DNA from 4 places in the Luteibacter sp. 9135 genome. Region 4 is predicted to be linked to each of the others. Evidence: riboswitches for the same ligand, from Rfam matches in the RefSeq annotation. Region 4 holds a riboswitch; each other region holds the start of a gene.
What was found. A riboswitch is a leader RNA that binds a small molecule or an ion and turns the genes downstream of it on or off. The one in region 4 is predicted to bind cobalamin.
Positions count from the first base shown of each region.

Region 1: another riboswitch for cobalamin. It lies ahead of FA89_RS11070 (CoA-acylating methylmalonate-semialdehyde dehydrogenase); the one in region 4 lies ahead of metE (5-methyltetrahydropteroyltriglutamate--homocysteine S-methyltransferase).
Region 2: another riboswitch for cobalamin. It lies ahead of FA89_RS05140 (TonB-dependent receptor domain-containing protein); the one in region 4 lies ahead of metE (5-methyltetrahydropteroyltriglutamate--homocysteine S-methyltransferase).
Region 3: another riboswitch for cobalamin. It lies ahead of FA89_RS06055 (ribonucleoside-diphosphate reductase subunit alpha); the one in region 4 lies ahead of metE (5-methyltetrahydropteroyltriglutamate--homocysteine S-methyltransferase).

Region 1 covers NZ_JQNB01000001.1:2,567,943-2,571,186, reverse strand. Annotated here, with positions in the region: gene FA89_RS11075 (acyl-CoA dehydrogenase family protein) at 1-368, opposite strand, end outside; gene FA89_RS11070 (CoA-acylating methylmalonate-semialdehyde dehydrogenase) at 380-1,894, opposite strand; cobalamin riboswitch at 2,034-2,238, opposite strand; gene FA89_RS11065 (hypothetical protein) at 2,310-3,244, opposite strand, start outside.
Region 2 covers NZ_JQNB01000001.1:1,174,583-1,177,826, forward strand. Annotated here, with positions in the region: gene FA89_RS05140 (TonB-dependent receptor domain-containing protein) at 1-1,358, opposite strand, end outside; cobalamin riboswitch at 1,517-1,750, opposite strand; gene nagA (N-acetylglucosamine-6-phosphate deacetylase) at 1,792-2,940, opposite strand; gene FA89_RS05150 (SIS domain-containing protein) at 2,968-3,244, opposite strand, start outside.
Region 3 covers NZ_JQNB01000001.1:1,434,241-1,437,484, reverse strand. Annotated here, with positions in the region: gene FA89_RS06060 (response regulator) at 1-1,538, opposite strand, end outside; cobalamin riboswitch at 1,734-1,951, shown strand; gene FA89_RS06055 (ribonucleoside-diphosphate reductase subunit alpha) at 2,111-3,244, shown strand, end outside.
Region 4 covers NZ_JQNB01000001.1:456,072-459,315, reverse strand. Annotated here, with positions in the region: gene metE (5-methyltetrahydropteroyltriglutamate--homocysteine S-methyltransferase) at 1-1,563, opposite strand, end outside; cobalamin riboswitch at 1,760-1,981, opposite strand; gene FA89_RS02055 (glycosyltransferase) at 2,075-3,244, shown strand, end outside.

The sequences.
Region 1 (3,244 bases), 2.1 Mb from region 4:
CCGCTGGCCAGCGGTTCGCCCCATGCCTGCAACAGGGCCGGCTGGGCGTAGGTGGTCAGCATCCAGGTCGCCATGTTGTGGATGCTGATGAAGGCGGCCGTGGAGGGATCGATCGCGGCCAGTTCCTCGAACACGATGGCCGCGTCCAGCCGCGTCAGGCCGGTACCGCCGGCCGCTTCGTCCACGTAGAGGCCACAGAAGCCCAGTTGCCCGGCCTTGCCGATGACCTCGCGCGGAAAGATGCCTTGCGCGTCCCAGTGCGCCGCATGCGGCGCCAGCTCCGCCTGGGCGAAGTCGCGCGCCGCCTCGCGGAACGCATTCTGCTCGTCGCTCAGGCCCGCGGCCTGCACCGTCACCGGAATGTCCATGAGGGGCGCCCTCACTTCAGGCTGATGGTGGTGTTGACGCCCTGACCCGTGCCGCCGTCGTCGAACCAGCGCGAGGTGACCGTCTTGGTCTGCGTGTAGAACATGACCGCCTGCTTGCCGTACGGACCGAGGTCGCCCAGCTTCGAGGCGCGCGAGCCCGTGAACGAGAACAGCGGCACCGGCACCGGGATAGGCACGTTGATGCCGACCTGCCCCACGTCGATGTCCTCCTGGAAACGACGCGCCGCGGCGCCGCTGCCCGTGAACAACGCCGTGCCGTTGCCGTTGGGGTTGGCGTTGACCAGCGTGATCGCCTCATCCAGCGTGTCCACCGTGAGCACGACGAGCACGGGACCGAAGATTTCCTCGTCGTAGATGCGCATGCCGGGGCGCACGCCGGAGAAGATGGTCGGGCCGACGAAGTTGCCCTGCTCGTAGCCCGGCACGCGGCAATCGCGGCCGTCCAGTTCAAGGGTGGCGCCTTCGGCCACACCGGCATCGATCAAGGCGTGCACGCGATCGCGCGCCGCGCAGGAGATGACCGGGCCGACATCCGTACCGGCCTCGCTGCCCGCATTGACCTTCAACGTCTTCGCGCGGGCCACCAAGTCGGGCAGCCACTCGCGCGCGGCGCCGACCAGTACGGCCGTCGAGGCCGCCATGCAGCGCTGGCCCGCCGCGCCGAACGCCGCGCCGACCATCGCGTTGAGCGTCTGCTCGCGATGGGCATCGGGGAGCACCACGGCGTGGTTCTTCGCGCCCATCATGCACTGTACGCGCTTGCCGGCCTGCGACGCGCGATGGTAGACATGGGTGCCGACGCGGGTGGAACCGACGAACGACACCGCCTTGATCTGCGGGTGGTCGCAGATCGCGTTGACCACGTCCTCGCCACCGTGCACGACGTTGAGCACGCCGCGGGGGATGCCCGCTTCCACGGCCAGTTCGACCAGGCGCATGGTCACCATCGGGTCCTGCTCCGACGGTTTCAGCACGAAGGTGTTACCCGTGGCGATCGCCATCGGGAACATCCACAGCGGAATCATCGCCGGGAAGTTGAACGGCGTGATGCCCGCGCATACGCCCAGCGGTTGCAGCAGCGTGTAGGTATCCACACCGCCGGCCACGTTGTTGGCCAGCTCGCCCAGCTGCAGGTTGCCGATGGCCGCCGCGTGTTCCACCACCTCCAGGCCACGGAACACGTCGCCTTCGGCATCGGGCAGCGTCTTGCCCTGCTCCGCCGTGAGCGTCGCGGCCAGTTCGGCCATGTGCTCGCGGATCAGTTGCTGGTACTTGAGGAAGATGCGCGCCCGCGCACCGATGGGCGTCTTGCGCCAGGTGACGAAGGCGCGGCGCGCGGCATCCACCGCCGCCTCGACTTCCGCCGGCGTGGCGAAGGGCACGCGTGCCAGCACCACCTGCGTGGCCGGGTTGACCACGTCACGCCATTGCGTGGTGGCCGATTCGACGAACTCGCCGTCGATCAGCAGCTTTACCGTGGCGACATGAGTCGCGGCCGGGTTCATCTCGTTCATTGTCCAGTCTCCAGATCGCTCACCCGCGAAACCGGGCGTGCGAGGGACAAGACAAGTGATTCGAGACAACGGACGCCGCGTCGAGTCAGCTCATCCGGTTGCCCACCGCAACACCCGAGGAAGACACCGCATGCGATGTCCACCACGGGCCGGTCTCCGGGCTTGCGAGCGATGCGGCATGCATCAGCCCGACACCTTCCCGCGTTGCCGCAGTGGTTCTGAGTCGGGTTTTCTCGCCTACCGTTGCGGGGGCAGCGCCGGCATCGGACCGGCTTCCCGTTTCACCCTGCGCACCGGAATGGCGGCGGCAGGACACCTGTGGCCCATCGATTGTAGGCGGCGCAACGCATGGGGACACGCTGCGATGCAGTAAACGGCGCGGTGGCGGCGTCGAGAGCCGGTGGCATCAGGGCTTGTGGTACGAGAAGATCTTGGCCAGTTCCGCGTGGTGCCCCTTGTCGGCGACGAGTTCGGTCATGGGATGCGCACGCACGATGCTGCTGCCGCTCTTGGTCGTGGTCTCGCCGGGGTGCTGTCCGCCGAAGGGTCGCCCGGGCACGCCGGTCAGCGCACTGTGCGAGCCCAGGTTGTCCTTGAACATCTCGCCGCAATGGAAACACACCTGATTGGGGAAGCTGGCGAACGTGGCCACAAGGCCCGTGTCCTGGGCCATGGGCGTGTGTCGGTGCGTGTCGTGCAGCGTCACCGCCATCGGCTCGGAATGGTGGTTCTGCGCCGGGTTGCTCTTCTTGCCCCGGCGTTTCGCCGACTTCACGCTTGGCGCGTACAGCGTGGACGGCGCACCGCTGGCGGTCTTGTCCAGCCCCTTCGCGGAAACACCCATGGCATAGCTGCCGTCGATCCACGCGAAGCGGGCGGTGCCGTGGTCGTAACGTACCTTGCCGACATCGGAGAGCACGGTGTTGATCGTCTGCTCGGTGCCCTTGCTGTTGAGCGCGGGCGTATACAGCCGCTTTGCGCTCTCGTCGAACGCGCTGACGAACGGCTTGGACGCTGACGCATCACGAAGCGCCTCGGTGGTGGGCAACGAGTGCAGGCGCCAGCCCTTGACCGAGCCATCCGGCATGTTGGACAAGCCGACGATGGAGCCACGTCGCGAACGGTACATGGTGTTGGTTTTTTTCGAAGGCGACGGTACCGCGCCCCAGTCCTGCGTACTGAACAACGGGGTGAGTCCCGTATCGGCCCGGTAGTCGGCTACCAACGACGGCGCGAGCCGCACCGCGCCGTCGGAAAGGGTCTTCGACACCGGGAACGCAATGTTGGAAAACGAATGAAAGCGCGGCGCATCGGCCGACGTCCCGGACAACATGCTCTTTC
Region 2 (3,244 bases), 720 kb from region 4:
GGCTTGAGTTCCGGTGCGGGCTGCCCGGTAAACCCATACGGGTAGTACACGTCGTTGAAGGTCGGCGCATGGAAGGCGGTCCCGTACGAGGCCGTGATCTTCATGCCGTCGTCGAAGCGGTAGCCATAGGCGGCCGAGCCGGTGGTGTGGTTGCCGAACTGAGTGTTGTGGTCGTGGCGCGCGGACAGCTGGATCTCGTGCGGGCCGAACACGCCTTGGTACAGCGCGAACACACCGGTGTTGTTGCGGGTGTCCTTCAGGTAAGCCGTATCGCTGTCGAGCTTTTCCTGCTGGTAATCGACGCCGGCGGTGAGCGTCTGCCCGGCGGCCAGCGTGATGTCGTTCTGCCAGGAGGCCTGGTTGCGCTTGGAGTACAGGTAACCCGTGCGCACCTTGTCGGCGCCGGTGACGAGGTTGCCGAGGCCGTCGTAGTACTTCTTCTGTGTACCGTTGAGGTAATTGTCCGCGCGGTCCTGGTTCTGGCCCAGGCTGACCGACATGCGCCAGGCCGACATCACGTCGAACGCCAGCTTGGCGCCGGCCACCTGCTGCGAGCGCCGGGTCAGGTTCTGGAAATCGCCGTCGTATTCGATGTCGCCCTTGCTGCGCAGCCAGCTGCCGGTGAGTTCGGTGCCGTTGTCCCAGCGGTAGCCGCCCGAGAGCGCACCGTTGTAGGTGCGGTAGGCGTCGTGGTCCGGCTCGTCGGTGAAGCAGCCCTTGAACGCGTCGGCCGCACCAACGCGGCAGGCGTTGATCCCGGCGGTGTACTGGCCGCCCAGGCTGGCGTTGTACCAGCCATGCGTGGTGCCGCCCGAGAGACCCACCTGCCCGGCGGTGTAGCCGTGGCTGCCGCCGCCGATCGACAGGCTGGGCGTGGGCGCTTCGCCGGCCTGGCCGCGACGGGTGAAGATCTGGATGACGCCGCCGATGGCATCCGAGCCGTACAGGCTGGAGCGCGGGCCACGGACCACCTCGATATGGTCGATCTGCTCGACCGGCAGCTGCTCGTAGGCGGGCAGGCCGGCACCCACGGTGCCCACGCGCACGCCGTCCACCAGCACCAGCGTGTGTGCCGAGTTGCTGCCACGCATGAAGAGCGAGGTCTGCTGGCCCAGGCCGCCCGTGTTGGTCATGGTCACGCCGGGCAGGCCGGCCAGCAGGTCCTGCACGTTGCGGGGCTGCAGGCGCTCGATGTCCTCGCGGCTGATGACGGTGACCGGGGCCAGCACTTCGTCCAGTGGCGTGGGCGCGCGGTTGGCGGTGACCACCACCGGGTCGAGGGTGCCGTTGGGTGCGTCGGCCGCATGGGCAGCGACGATCGTCGACAGCAGGGCCGTCGCGAGCAGGGTTTTCTTCATGGAACGGGTTTCCTCCGCCGCTGGTGCGGCAATGCGTAGCCTCAACAGGCGCGCGGGAGGACACAACGACGAACGGCACCACGGGCAACACCCGGATGACTGTCCGGATTCGCCCTCCGCGAATCGCCGATAACGGGACGGCGCCCGCGCTTAAAAGCGCAGGATTCGCCGATCGGGCCGGTCTCCGGACTCGCGCTGGCCCGAGGGCATCGCACCGGCGCCTTCCCGCTTGCGCAGTGGCTGTGGCCGGTGGATGGAGCCGTTCTGGGCGGCTCCTCACGCTTACCGTTGCGGGGGCAGTGCCGGCCTTGCCACATGTGTGGCGCACCGGCTTCCCGTTTCATCCCCGCCCGCTTCAGGCCGGCGGGGACACCCGAACAACGCAATGTTAACGCCTGGCCCGCGCGGAAGCGAGCCAGTGCGGGGCGACGGATCAGGCGGCGTAGACGCGCTCGCCGCCGATCCAGGTTTCGGCCACCGTGTGGTCGTCGTCCATCACCACGAAGTCGGCGCGATAGCCCGCCGCGATATGGCCGTGGGTGGCTTCCAGCCCGAGGAAGGCGGCCGGATAGGTGGAGGCCATGCGGGCCGCCTCGTCATAGGCCACGCCAACCATCTCCACCGTGTTGCGCACGGCGGTGGCCATGTCCAGCGCGGAGCCGGCCAGCGTGCCGTCGGCCGTCTGGCAGACGCCGTCGCGGACGGTGATCGTCTCGCCCTTCAGGACGAAGTTCGGATCGTCCGACCCCACGGGTGGCATGGCGTCGGTGACCAGCATCATCTTCTGCGGCGCCTTGGCCGCGATGGCGACACGCAGCGAACTCGGGTGCACGTGGTGGCCGTCGACGATCAGGCCGCACCAGCTGGCGGCGTCTTCCAGCGCGGCGCCGACCACGCCGGGCTCGCGGCTGGTGAACGGCGTCATGGCGTTGAACAGGTGCGTGAAGCCACGCACGCCGGTCGCCAGGGCCTGGCGGGTGGTGTCGTAGTCGGCGGCCGTGTGGCCGGCCGCCACGATCACGCCGTGGGCGACCAGCTGTTGCAGCACCGCGGCCGAGGCGCGCTCGGGCGCCAGCGTGAGCAGCGTGACGCCGCCGTGCCGCCGGGCGACCATGGCTACGTCGTCGGCGTCGGCGATACGGAACTTGGCCGGATCGTGCACGCCCTTGCGCTCGGGCGCGATGAACGGGCCTTCGAGGTGGATGCCGAGCACGCCCGGCACGCCCTGGGCCACCGCGTCGTTCACCGCATCGATGGCCTTCGCCATCACCGCGGCATCGTCGCTGATCAGGGTGGGCAGGAAGCCGGTGGTGCCGAACTTCGCGTGCGCCTGCCCGATGCGACGGATGGTGTCGACGGTGGGCACGTCATTGAACAGCACGCCGCCGCCGCCGTTGACCTGGCAATCGATGAAACCGGGCAGCAGCGTGCGGCCACCGAGGTCGTGACGCTCGGCGGCGCGCACGCGGGGATCGGACGGCAAGGCCAGCCCGGTGATGGTGCCGCCGTCGACCAGCACGGCAAAGCCACCCTGGAAGCCGTTATCGGTCAGCACACGGCCGTTGACGAGGGCGATGGTCATGGCAATTCCTATACGTGGGGCGAGAGGTCAGACGGTCTCGGTGACCTTGTTGAGGTGCGGCGGCACGTCGGGGTTGAAACCGCGTGCCAGCGCCAGCGCGGCCGTGGCGCGGTAGAAGCTCTGCACGGTGATCAGCGGTGCGGCGATGGGCGCGGTGGCGACCAGGGGCAGCACGCCCTCGCCCGTGGCGCCGGGTGCGGCGATCCACACATTGGCGCCGCGCTTGCGGAACTCCGCCGCGATCTCCAGCACGCCGGGCAGCGTATCGTCGTTCTGCGCGAAGAACAGCACGGGGAAATGCGGG
Region 3 (3,244 bases), 980 kb from region 4:
AAGCGGCCGACGTTGACGACCTTGGGCGCCAGCGGCTGGCGCCGGCCGAAGGCCAGCAGTTGGGCGGCTAGCTTGGACCCGCGAGTGACGCCCGCCATGGCGTTGGCCACGCGACGCTCGGCGCGTTCGTTACCCGAGACATCGATGCCCAGCAGTTGCAGGTTGCCGCTGATCACCTGCAGCAGGTTGTTGAAGTCGTGCGCCACGCCACCGGTGAGGTTGCCGATAGCATCCATCTTCTGCGCCTGGCGCAGTTGCTCCTGGGCCAGGTCCAGTTCCGCGTCGCGCGCGCGTTCGATCGTGACATCGCGGGCCACGGCAAAGATCATGCCTTCGCTGGGCACGGCCCGCCAGGACAGCTGACGGAAGCCCCCATCGGCCGTGCGGTAACGATTCTCGAAGCGCAGCGTGGCCACCCCGTCGGCCAGCTGCCCGGTTTCCTCACCGGTACGATCGGTGTCGTCGGGGTGCACGAAATCCAGGTAGGACCGTCCCAGGGTCTCGCGCTCGCTCCAGCCCAGGATCGCGGTCCACGCCGGATTGACCGAGAGCAGGCGCGTATCCGCATCGGCCACGAGCAGGATGTCGCTGGAGAAGCGCCAGATACGGTCGCGCTCGAAGGTGCGCTCCGCCACCTGTCGCTCCAGGCTCTGGGCGAGTTGCTGCAGCTCGGCTTCGGCGCGGCGCCGCTCCACGGCGACGCGCGTACGATTGGCCACCTCACGGACGAAGGCGATCTCCTCCTCCGGCCACTCGCGGGGCCCCTCGTGGTTGAGGTAGAGCAGCGCCACGACGCCGCCCCTCTCGGTCACCGGCATATTGATGAAGGAGACGGCGCTGATCGCCGCCAGCGCATCGGCGGTGCGTTGGGTGCGCGGATCCTGGTAGGCATCGGTGACGACGGCGGTGCGACCGGCTTTGATATCGTCGATGTACGATCCGTAATCGCGGAAGTTCAGCACGCCGGCCAGCGTCAGGATGCCGGGGGCGTTCCAGTCGCGTTCGACGCTGATGGTCTCCGCCACGGTGTCCACGGTGCCGTAACCGGCCCGGCTGATCCGGAGCGTGCGGCCCAGCACCTCGGCGACGCAGTAGGCGATGTGGGCCGGATCCTCGAGGTCACGGAGCAGGTTGCCCACCTCGATGAGGGCCAGGCGCCGATCTTCCGTGTCGCCGGCCGTGGCGGCGGCATCGCCAACGGGGGGGGATACCGCGACCATGAAGACCGCCTCGCCAGCCACCGGGGCGCGCCACAGCTCGACCGAGACCCGCCAGGCGGTGCCGTCGACCGCCGTGAGCGCAAGCTCACGGACGCCCTCGATCCCGCCGGTCAGGAGCAGGGTGCTCAATCGCGCGCGGCTGTCTTCGGTCCACCAGGTCAGGAAGCCCTGCCCCGCCCCGTCACGAAGCCGTGCGGTCATCCAGGCATTGGCGTAAAGGAGCTCCCCTGTCGCCGACACGGCCGTGAAGCCGAACGGCAGTGCGTCGAACGCATGGGTGACCAGGGCGTGTTCCTGCAACGCGAACGTAGATGGCATCGAGCGAGCGGTCATGGGGCGGATCGCAGATGTTAAAGGTTCGAAGCCCTGCAATTTGTGTAGGCCATCTTCACGAAACGGTCATGTCGCGATGCGCAAATCGGTCCACGGGGGGTTGTAAAAAAATGACTCCCGGCGGATCAAGCACATAGCGCATTTACCCTATATCTTGTGTTGACGGTACCGGGGACCAGCTATATGGTGTGTCCCGTTGGTGTCCGAAGAGGCGCGACTGCCCGTCGGACTTAATAGGGAATCCGGTGCAAATCCGGAACTGCCCCGCAGCGGTAAGTGGAAACGAACCCGTCACACGCACTGGTCCCCCCGTGGGATTGGGAAGCGACGGCTAGGCCGGACCCGAAAGGCGTCCCCGTCCACGAAGTCCGAAGACCTGCCAACAGCTGTCGCCCCGCCAGGCGGCGGTTTTTGTGGTGACGGCTTCCGCGGGGAGGCACGTCGCGGTCCGGAGCCCCCGATGGCGTGCTCCGACGCGATCTTTTTCCGCCGGCCCACCGCTTCGAGCCCCGTCCGAGGGAACGGGAGTTTGAACCGAGCCCTGGGGCACGCCTGACATGACCACGATGGAATCCGCCGCGCGCGAGCGCACCGAAGCAGCCGATACGGCCGTCACCTCCCCCGCCCCGGCGGACAAGGCACCCGCTGCCGGTTACCGCAACGAGCCGCCGCCGGCGTTCGCGCTGACCCCGCCGCACAACCCCGGCCAGATGCGCGTCACCAAGCGCAACGGCGGCCAGGAAGCCGTCGACGTGAACAAGATCGTGCGCGCGGTGACCCGCAGCGCCGATGGCCTGTTCGCGGTCGACCCGATGCGCGTGGCGCTGAAGACCATCGGCGGCCTGTACGACGGCGCCACCACGCAGGAGCTGGACCAGCTGTCGATCCGCACCTCCGCGGCGCTCACCGCCGAGGAACCGGAATACGGCCAGCTGGCCGCGCGCCTGCTGGCCGCTTTCGTCGACAAGGAAGTGTCCGGCCAGGACATCCAGTCGTTCTCGCAGTCGATCAGCACCGGCTTCGAGCTGGGCATCCTCAACGAGCGCCTGCGTGACTTCGTGCTGGTCAACGCGCGCAAGCTCAACGATGCCATCGACACCGCCGGCTCGCGCCGCTTCGAATACTTCGGCCTGCGCACGGTCTACGACCGCTACCTGCTGCGCCACCCGACCCGGCGCTTCGTCATCGAGACGCCGCAGTACTTCTTCATGCGCATCGCCTGCGCCCTCGGCGGCAACGACGTGGCCGAGACGCTCGAGCTGTATCGCATGCTGTCGTCGCTGGAATACCTGGCCAGCTCGCCCACCCTGTTCAACGCCGGCACCGCGCACGAGCAGCTGTCGTCGTGCTTCCTGCTGGATTCGCCTCAGGACGCGCTGGAGTCCATCTACGCCAAGTACGGCGACGTGGCCCAGCTGTCGAAGTTCGCTGGCGGTATCGGCCTGGCCTATTCGCGTATCCGCTCGCGCGGCTCGCTGATCAAGGGCACCAACGGTCATTCCAACGGCCTGGTGCCGTGGCTGAAGACCCTGGATGCGTCGGTGGCCGCGGTGAACCAGGGCGGCAAGCGCAAGGGCGCCGCCTGCGTGTACCTGGAAAGCTGGCATGCGGACATCGAGGAATTCCTCGAGCTGCGTGAGAACACCGGTGACGACGCGCGCCGCACGCACAACCTCAACCTGGCCAACTGG
Region 4 (3,244 bases):
GCAGCGCGAGCCGTAGCTCTGCACCCAGCCCAGCGAGGTGAACGCATAGCCCTGCAGCTGCTCGCCGAAATACTCCACCATGTCGTTGCGCTCGGGCTCGCCGTGCACGAGGACATCCAGCCCTATCTCGTCCTGGAAGGCCACCGCGCGGCGTACTTCGTCACGCAGCACGGCCTGGTAGGCCTCGTCTTCCAGCTTGCCGGACCGGTGCGCGGCACGCGCGAGCCGCAGGTCGGCGGTCTGCGGGAACGAGCCGATGGTGGTGGTGGGCAGGTCGGGCAGCCCGAAGCGCTCACGCTGCACGTTGGCCCGGAACGCATAGGCCGAACGGCGCTGGCCGAACTGCGGTGTCAGCCCGCGCACGCGCGTACGCACCTCGGCGCGCACCACGTCGTGCGAGCGGCGACGCGCCTCCACCGTATCGTGCTGGCGGGCGAGCACGCGTTGCGCGGCCTCGTCGCCGGTCGCGGCATCGGCGTAGCGGCGCAGTTCGACGATCTTCTGCCGGGCGAACGACAGCCACTCGCCGATCGCGCCGGGCAGGCGCTTTTCCTCGGCGGCGTCGATGGGCACGTGCAGCAGCGAGCACGAGGTGGACAGCCAGAGTCGATCGTCACCCAGGCGCTTGCGTGCATGGGCGATGCGCGGGCCGATGATGGCCGGGTCGCTCAGCCAGATGTTGCGGCCGTCCAGTACGCCGGCGGACAACACGCGCCCGGCGGGCAGCGCGTCGATCACCGCGTCCAGTTGCCCCGGAGCACGGGCCAGGTCCACGTGCAGGCCTGCCACCGGCAACGACGTGGCCAGGGCCAGGTTGGCCCCCAGGTCACCGAAATAGGTGGCCAGGAGGATGCGTCCGCGCGTGCGCTCGCCGATGGCGGCGTACGCCGACCGGTACGCCGCCTGCCAGGCCGGTTCGAGGTCCAGCACGAGGGCCGGTTCGTCGACCTGCACCCAGTCGGCGCCGGCTTCCGTCAGCGCGTCGAGCAAGCCGCTCCAGGCCGGCAACAGGGCATCCAGCAGGGCCAGGGGGTCGCTGCCGTCCACGGTCTTGGCCAGGCGAAGGAAGCTCAGCGGGCCCAGCAGCACTGGGCGCGCCGTATGGCCCGCGGCCACGGCCTCGCGGTATTCCGCCACCGCCTTGTCGGCCCGGGTAGCGAAGACCTGGCCCGCATGCAGTTCCGGAACGATGTAGTGGTAGTTGGTATCGAACCACTTGGTCATCTCCAGTGCGTGCAGGTCAACCGTGCCGTCCTGGCGACCGCGTGCCATGGCGAAGTAGCCCGCCAGGGCGTCCCGCGCATGCAGGTCGCGGTAGCGCTCGGGGATGGCATCCACCGCGACGGCGGCATCGAGCACATGGTCGTACAGGGAAAAGTCGTTGACCGGCACGCTGTCGGCGCCGGCCTCGCGGGCGAGTTGCCAGTGCCGCTCGCGCAGCTGGCGGGCGACGGCGAGCAGGGCCTCGCGGTCGCTATCGCCCCGCCAGTGGCTTTCGAGCGCGCGCTTGAGTTCACGGCGTCTGCCGATGCGGGGAAAACCGGGGTAGGTAACGTGTGGCATGTGGATACGTCCTCTTCGTGGCAAAGAGGAGGGAAGGGCGGCCCGCTGCCGGACACGCGCGCGCCGCCGCACGCAGGTGCACGGCGTCGTGGGTGTCATGCGGCGTACCGTCGACCTTCGCCCCCGCGGGCGAACCGGGCCACCACGCGGGCGCGGTGGGTCCAGGTCGTGCGGAGCGCGCGTACCCATGACGGTACGCGTGCTCAGGCCGGCGGCAGGTCTTCGGGCTCGTGGATGTGGCACCGGAACAGGTGCCGCCTTGCGCGTCGCTTCCCGGATCGTTGTTAGATCCAGTGCCTGTGACGCGTTCGTCTCCACATACCGCTGCGGGGCAGCGCCGGATTCGCACCGGCTTCCCTCTTAGCTTTTATCTTTCCATTCGAATAGAGAGATAAAGACCGCTGGCGAGCGAAGACTAGCCTGCGTGGTGGGGGCAGGTCAACGCGTCGGGATGCATCGCGTCGACACGCCGGCCGCGAGGATGCGCGTGGACATCGACGGGAGGGGGGACATGGCGGGACGACACATCGTGATGGCGACGGTCGGGTCACAGGGCGACCTGTTTCCCTTCCTGTCGGTGGGCCGGGAGCTGGTGGCGCGCGGGCACCGGGTCACGATCGGCGCGCACGCGATCCATCGGCAAGCGGTGGCGGACGCCGGGTTGCGCTTCGTGCTGGCCAGCGGTATCGCCGAGCCGGAGGACAAAGCCGCCTTTGCCGCGCGGGCGTTCCACCCCTTGCGCGGCCCACGCTTCGTCGTTCGCGACCTGGCCGCCGCGGATGTGGCGGCGAGCTACCAGGCGCTGGCACCTGTCTGCGCGGATGCGGATGCCATCGTGACGACCACACTGGCCTTCGCCGGGCAGATCCTGGGTGAGACCACGCGTGTCGCCTGGCTGTCGGCGGTGCTCTCGCCGGCCGCGTTCCTGTCGGCGTACGATCCGCCCGCCACGGGCCTGGCGGTGCTCGACCGCTTTCTGCGCGCCACGCCACGACGCGGCGCCTGGCTTCGTCGTATGGCCGAGCACGTCACGGCACCGTGGACGCGCCCGGTGCGCCGATTCCGCCAATCGCTCGGCCTGGCGCCGGTCTCGGCAGGGGGTGATCCCTTCCACTGCGGGCAGCACGCGCGCGACGGCGTGCTAGCCATGTATTCGCCGTTACTCGGGCAGGCGCCGGCCGATGCGCCGGCGCATACCCTGGTGACGGGCTACTGCCGTTACTCTCCCTCCTTGGGCAGCCTGTCGCCGCCATTGACGGCGTTCCTCGACGCCGGCGAGCCACCGCTGGTGTTCACGCTGGGCTCGGCGGCGGTCCACGCGGGTGAAGGCTTCCTTCGCGAAAGCATGGGCGCCGCCGCGATGCTGGGCCGACGCGCCGTACTGCTGACGGGATCACCGGAAATGCGTTCGCGCCTGCCGACCGTGCTGCCCGATGGCGTGCTTGCCGTCGAATACGCCCCGCACGGCGCCCTGTTCGAACGTGCTGCGGCCGTCGTGCACCACGGCGGCGTAGGCACCACTCAGGAAGCCCTCCGCGCCGGTTGCCCCTCCTTGGTCGTGCCGCATGGGTTCGACCAGCCGGACAACGCGGCGCGGGTGGTTCGACTCGGCGTGGGGGCCGTGTTGCCAGCGTCGCGTTATCGCGCGGATCGCGCCGCCGCGAGGTTGCGCGTGCTGCTT